DNA from 2 places in the Paenibacillus amylolyticus genome. Region 1 is predicted to be linked to the other one. Evidence: riboswitches for the same ligand, from Rfam matches in the RefSeq annotation. Region 1 holds a riboswitch; the other holds the start of a gene.
What was found. Region 1 has a riboswitch for glycine ahead of gcvT (glycine cleavage system aminomethyltransferase GcvT). Riboswitches for the same ligand answer to the same signal wherever they lie in the genome.

Region 1 (3,419 bases):
AACATTAGGTTATGTAATCGTTTTACTTGATGCATAATGGCTGAACCCATTGGTACACAAGGATTTTCTTGCCTATGACTTTTGTCATTTCCAGAATCATTTTCTAAACTATAGCTTGGTCCAATCAGGTGATTTACATCCACAATCTGCTTCATTCCACATTCAAAACCATTCTTGGAAAGCACAAAAAACCTGTGCAAGCATCCGGCTCACACAGGTCGAAACAATATGAAGCTCATATCATTTAATTATAAAATATATGTTAATAAGTACAAGTTCGTTGATACTATTCTTCCGTATGTTTCCGATACGCGTCTGCATTCATCAATGTAGACAATGCTGCTGTCAGATCTCCCTCAACACGGATCTCAATCATCCAGCCTTCCTCGTAAGGAGAGCTGTTCACAAGTTCAGGGGAGTCCTGCAACGAATCATTCACCGCAATGATTGAACCAGTGACGGGAGAGAACAAGTCCGACACCGTTTTGACCGATTCGATCGTTCCAATGCTGTCCTCTGCTTTTACATTGGTTTCAAGGTCAGGCAATTCCACAAACACAATGTCACCCAGCTGATGCTGCGCGAACTCGGTAATGCCAATACGTACAGTATCCTCCCCTACGGTTTGCACCCATTCGTGCTCTTCACTGTACAGGAAATCACTTTTCAATTCGCTCATCGATATCCGCCTCGCTTTTCATTAATGAGTACATGCGTTCTTTGACCTTAACCTTTTTCCCAGAACATAGCGTATGACATTTTTGAATCAAATGTCAAGATACCTCACAATTTATTTGCTGAACACCTCTAAATCCTGTAACCGGATTACACTCTTTCTTCATATACTGGTGAATATTAGAATAGTAAGCGTAGTCTTTTTAAATACACGAACAATAAAATAAAAAATAAATTAAATATTCGGTTTTAAATCATTATCTATGATATCGTTCTTGACATCAGTAGTGGATTCACGTTTTAATGAGAGGAGTAAATGTGTTTATTGGACTATGTTATACCCGCGGATGAATGTAAAGGGAGAGATTACCCGTGACACCCGATTCGGGATGTACATGAGGTAACGCCGAAGGAGTAAACCACCGATAAGCGGGGGTGAATCTCTCAGGCAAAAGGACTTTTACGGGACGCAACTCTGGAGAGCATCTATTCGCCCTGTGCGGGCGTTATGATCACCCAAGGGGAAACCTGCTGCGCAACGCAGCGGGGTAACTCTCAGGTACAAGGGACAGAGCCTTAGAATACAGCGTGCTACTTGGCATGCCGATTCTTTGGCCTGTCCTTTTCCTTTTTCCCAAAAAACGAAAAACAGGATGTAGAACGGCGCTGCCATAGCTGCCCTTACCATACTTATGTGATGAAAATATCTAGCTGAAAATTTAAAAACACCCTGGTTCATTGATCCACGATTGTATATCCGGCCGGCTGACGGCCCATGACGAGGTGATTTGATGTCCGATTTGCTTAGAACACCACTCTTCCCACTGTATCAGCAATACGAAGGCGTACGGTGCATTGATTTTGGAGGCTGGGAGCTTCCGGTACAATTTAGCGGAATCCAGAAAGAACATGAAGCAGTACGCGAGCGCGCGGGACTGTTCGATGTATCCCATATGGGCGAATTCACAGTACAGGGTGAGCAGGCTGAAGTTTTTTTGCAACAAATGATGACCAATGATGTGACCACGCTGGTTCCCGGTCAAGCCCAGTACACCCTGATGTGTTATCCAAATGGCGGTGTGGTGGATGATCTGCTCGTGTATAAGCTGGAAGATCAGCATTATATGCTTGTGGTTAACGCCTCCAACATCGACAAGGATTGGGCGTGGCTGCAAGAGCACTTGATCCCTGGCGTGAGCATGACCAATGATTCGGAGCAGACAGCGCTGCTCGCCTTGCAAGGTCCACTGGCTGTAGACATTATCGGGAAAGTTACAGATACGGATCTATCCTCGATTGAACCGTTTCGTTTTGTGCAGGATGCTGAAGTATGTGGAGTAAAATTACTGTTGTCCCGTACCGGTTATACCGGTGAAGATGGCTTTGAACTATATGTTCCTGCGGACCAGGCTGCTGTGGTCTGGAATGGATTAATGCAAGCCGGTGAAGGTCACGGACTCGTACCAACCGGACTTGGTGCCCGGGATACACTGCGCTTTGAAGCAAAGCTCCCTCTGTATGGACAGGAATTGTCGGCAACTATCTCTCCACTCGAAGCTGGCGTAGGTATGTTTGTGAAGCTGAATGCCGGACCTTTTATCGGACACGAAGCCTTGTTACAGCAAAAAACTGACGGGCCCGCCCGCAAACTGGTCGGCATCGAAGTGTTGGAGCGCGGTATTCCCCGCCCCCACTATCCGATTTACGCCGAAGGCGTACGGATTGGTGAAGTGACAACAGGTACGCAATCACCTACATTGAAACGTAATCTGGGGCTTGCCCTCATCGACAGCAAATACGCTGCGCTGGGAACCCCGCTTGAGATTGAGATCCGCGGCAAGAAATTAAGAGCCGAGGTCGTGAAGACCCCTTTTCATAAACGGACACGTACGTCGAAGACACCTACTCAAGGAGCTGATCAAGCATGAGCAAGCACCGTTACATTCCCATGACTGAGCAAGATCAGAGCGCCATGCTCGCAACCATCGGTGTAGATACGCTGGAGGATCTGTTTCAGGACATTCCAAAAGAGATACGTTATCAGGGCGAGCTGCCCTTATCCTCCAAACTTGATGAATATGCGCTGACACGTCACATGTCCAAACAAGCCGGCGCCAACGCCAATTTCGAAACACACGCCAGCTTCCTCGGCGCTGGCATATATGATCATCATGTTCCTTCCGTCATCAATCATGTCATTTCCCGTTCCGAGTTTTACACTGCCTACACACCTTATCAGCCTGAGATCAGCCAAGGTGAACTACAGGCCATTTTCGAATTTCAATCCTACATCTGTGAATTAACCGGTATGGCTGTAGCCAATGCCAGCATGTATGACGGCGCAACAGCTTTTGCGGAAGCCGGTAATCTCGCCGCAGCAGCAACACGTCGCAAACAGCTTATCGTATCCCGTACCGTTCATCCGGAAGCCCGTCAGGTATTGCAGGCATATGCGCACGGACTCCGTCTGGAGATTGTCGAGATTGGTTATAAGGATGGCGTCACTGATTGGGATGCCCTGCAAGCAGCCATATCCGACGATACCGCTGCTGTCATGATCCAGAGTCCGAACTTCTTTGGTGCCGTGGAAAATGTGAAGCAGGCTGCCGACCTCGTGCATGCGCACAAGGGCCTGCTCGTTGTAAGTGCCAACCCGCTATCGCTGGGTCTGCTGGAAGCCCCAGGCAAGCTGGGTGCCGACATCGTTGTAGGTGATGCGCAGCCCCTCGGCATCGCCGCTTCAC
Region 2 (3,419 bases), 2.2 Mb from region 1:
CTTTTTTGGCCATAAAAATATCCCCTCCAAGTGTCACTTGAACCCTCATGATAACATGAAGGTTTTTTTCAAGTGTCTACTTAAAGGGGATAATACCACCAGGAAGATTTGTACCGGCTTTTCATATCAATCCTATTACGCCTTAGGTTCTGCATCATTTTCAGTAGACGACTCCGTCTCAGGCTCTGCACGCTTTGCCTTCGGTTTAGCCAGCTTTTGCATCATTTTGCGGCCGGTTGGCGTCTGGGCCAGTCCACCTTGGGCTGTCTCCCGATGGCGGCTCGGCATTGCACTGCCTACTTCCAGCATGACATCGATGACTTCGTCTGACGGAATGGCACTACGCACTCCGGCCAGGGCCATGTCAGCCGCAGCCAGCGCCGTAACTGCACCCAGTCCATTACGGACGATGCACGGGATTTCAACAAGGCCTGCGACCGGATCGCAGATAAGGCCCAGTGTATTCTTTAACGCCAAACCAACGGCATGAACGACCTGTTCCGGTGTACCTCCACGCAGTTCAACCATGGCACCCGCAGCCATGCCGATCGCGGAACCCACTTCCGCCTGACAGCCACCCTCGGCGCCGGAGATAAATGAATTGTTGGCGATAACATAACCAATCGCTCCCGCACAGAACAACCCGTTCACCAAATGTTCGTCCGTCCAGCCAAATCGCTCCTGTGAACTGATAAAAACACCCGGGATAATGCCGCAGGAACCGGCTGTTGGTGTTGCCACGATCCGGCCCATGGAGGCATTCACTTCAGATACACACAGGGCATACGCCATGGCAAGTGCGGAAGCATCTCCTGAACAAGTCTCGCCCTTGCGAATGTACTCAGCCATTTTTTTGCCGTCTCCACCTGTTAATCCACTGCGTGATGTCGTATCTTCCGTTAACCCTTTGCGTACCGCTTCCTTCATCACCTGATAATATTCAGACATCTGCTTCACAACATCCGCTTCCGGTGTATTGGTCTCCTGAACCTGCTCCTCGATCATCAGCTGAGCAATGGTTTTGGATTCTGCTGTACAGATCGTATTCAGTTCGTGCAAATGTTTAAACCGCATCCGAATCAACTCCTCTCTTCAAATCAATGACACGAATGTCCAATACATGATCGAGCTCCCTTAGACGCTTGAGCATATCAGGATTAGGCACACCATCCATTTCCATCGCGGTAAGTGCTTCGCCATCACGGGCTTTCCGGTCCACCTGCATATACCCGATGTTAACCCCGGATGAACTTATCGTGGACGTTACCGATGCAAGCACCCCTGCTTTGTCCGCATGTCGCAGAACGAGTGTTGGGAACTCACCACTAATCTGAACACGAAAATCATTCATCGAATGCACGGATACGCTTCCACCACCAATGGATGCACCGATTAAGGAGCAGGCACGTTCTCCATGCCACAACTCAATTTTGACCGTATTTGGATGAGGAGCAGGCAGACCGCTTGTATAAAACTCAACCTCCATACCCGCTTCCTCTGCGTATTGCTCTGCATCCGGGATACGCGGATCGTCTGTGACATAATCCAGCAGACCGCCGATCAGTGCCAGATCTGTTCCGTGCCCCTGATACGTATCTGCAAATGAACCGTACAGCGTCAGCCGAGCACGATCTGGCGTACATCCTAGCCACTGTCGAGCAATTCTCCCTAACCTTGCCGCTCCAGCTGTATGTGAACTTGAAGGCCCCGTCATCGACGGACCAATAATTGAGAAAACATCTTTAAATCGCACCTTGTAACCCTCCATTATTAATCATGATTCATATTTGTAAAATGTATTCGTCATTTCGATCCCGGAGTTCCATCCACAATGTCCCTTATTTTGGATATGATGACATCAAAAAAGGACAGAAGAAGGCCCAGGCCCTCTCTCTGTCCTCGATACCTGAGAGTTTCACGATCAGCAGTGTCTCACGACAAGGTGCATTGCCTGCGATTACAGACAAGTTCACCGGTCTGACTGATCATATACCCCTTGGGTGGCGCAGTTCGCGCACTCTCCAGAGTTGCGTCCAACGATGGTACATTTACCTGAGAGATTAACCACTGCGCCGGGTGCGCAGCAGCTTGCTCCTTCGGTGCCTGAACACTAGCCATATTGCTCGGCTAACTCAGGTCTCTCCCGCTCGTTATCATCCGCTGTATTATCTTAATTCGATTCGAATTGGTATATTTCTAAATTTTTGATCAAGTATACCCATAGAGTAATGTACAACATCATATATGTCAACAAAAGTAACGTGTAATTATCATAAGTTCGATGTCTATTTTAACTGAAACGAATAGCATTAATATTTCTCACTTCCGCTGAGGCACTCGTGACGTTGCTAGTTGTCGTAAATTGGATACTTATCGTGTATGCATTAGTCGTTGTAGCCGGGGATGTATCCACGTAAGTGTTGGAGGAAAGAAACCTCAACGTTCCCGAAGCATTACCGCTTCGTGAGAGCTGCAATTGATTAATTAAAACTCCATTACGTCTCAGATTAATGTTATACGCAATACTCCAGTTAGCCCCTACAACTATTGCTACTTGTGTACTATTATCGATTTTCACGCGTTGACCTGCCACTACAGGTACATTAAGTGTCTGAATCGTCGTTTCGGCTACTAATGAAAGACCTAACGCCGTGGTCTGGCTATCAGCAAACAAGGAAGAATCCGCAGGGGCAGAAGCTGCTGTCGATCCAGTAGCTCCTGTTGCGCCAGTGGCTCCGGTCGCTCCCGTTGCTCCCGTTACACCAGCCGTCCCGGTTGTTCCCGTCGCACCTGTCGCACCTGTAGCCCCAGTGACTCCGGTCGCTCCCGTTGCTCCCGTTACACCAGCCGTCCCGGTTGTTCCCGTCGCACCTGTCGCACCTGTAGCCCCAGTGACTCCGGTCGTTCCCGTTGCTCCCGTTAAACCAGCCGTCCCGGTTGTTCCCGTCGCACCTGTAGCACCTGTAGCCCCAGTGACTCCGGTCGCTCCCGTTGCTCCCGTTACACCAGCCGTCCCGGTTGTTCCCGTCGCACCTGTCGCACCTGTAGCCCCAGTGACTCCGGTCGCTCCCGTTGCTCCCGTTACACCAGCCGTCCCGGTTGTTCCGGTTACGCCTGTTGCACCTGTAACCCCTGTGACTCCGGTCGCTCCCGTTGCTCCCGTTGCTCCCGTTACTCCGGACGTCCCGGTTGTTCCGGTTACGCCTGTTGCACCTGTAACCCCTGTGACTCCGGTCGCTCCCGTTGCTCCCGTTACTCCGGACGTCCCGGTTGTTCCCGTCGCACCTGTAGCCCCAGTGACTCCGGTCGTTCCCGTTGCTCCCGTTACTCCGGCTGTCCCGGTTGTTCCGGTTACGCCTGTTGCACCTGTAACCCCTGTGGCTCCGGTCGCTCCCGTTGCTCCCGTTACTCCGGACGTC

Region 2: another riboswitch for glycine. It lies ahead of sdaAB (L-serine ammonia-lyase, iron-sulfur-dependent subunit beta); the one in region 1 lies ahead of gcvT (glycine cleavage system aminomethyltransferase GcvT).

What each region holds. Positions count from the first base shown of each region.
Region 1 covers NZ_CP145892.1:5,239,311-5,242,729, forward strand. The annotation lists gene gcvH (glycine cleavage system protein GcvH) at 287-679, opposite strand; glycine riboswitch at 1,023-1,145, shown strand; glycine riboswitch at 1,149-1,249, shown strand; gene gcvT (glycine cleavage system aminomethyltransferase GcvT) at 1,467-2,603, shown strand; gene gcvPA (aminomethyl-transferring glycine dehydrogenase subunit GcvPA) at 2,600-3,419, shown strand, end outside.
Region 2 covers NZ_CP145892.1:527,414-530,832, reverse strand. The annotation lists gene V6668_RS02530 (transposase) at 1-13, opposite strand, end outside; gene sdaAA (L-serine ammonia-lyase, iron-sulfur-dependent, subunit alpha) at 136-1,074, opposite strand; gene sdaAB (L-serine ammonia-lyase, iron-sulfur-dependent subunit beta) at 1,064-1,753, opposite strand; glycine riboswitch at 1,892-2,027, opposite strand; glycine riboswitch at 2,032-2,156, opposite strand; gene V6668_RS02515 (collagen-like triple helix repeat-containing protein) at 2,291-3,419, opposite strand, start outside.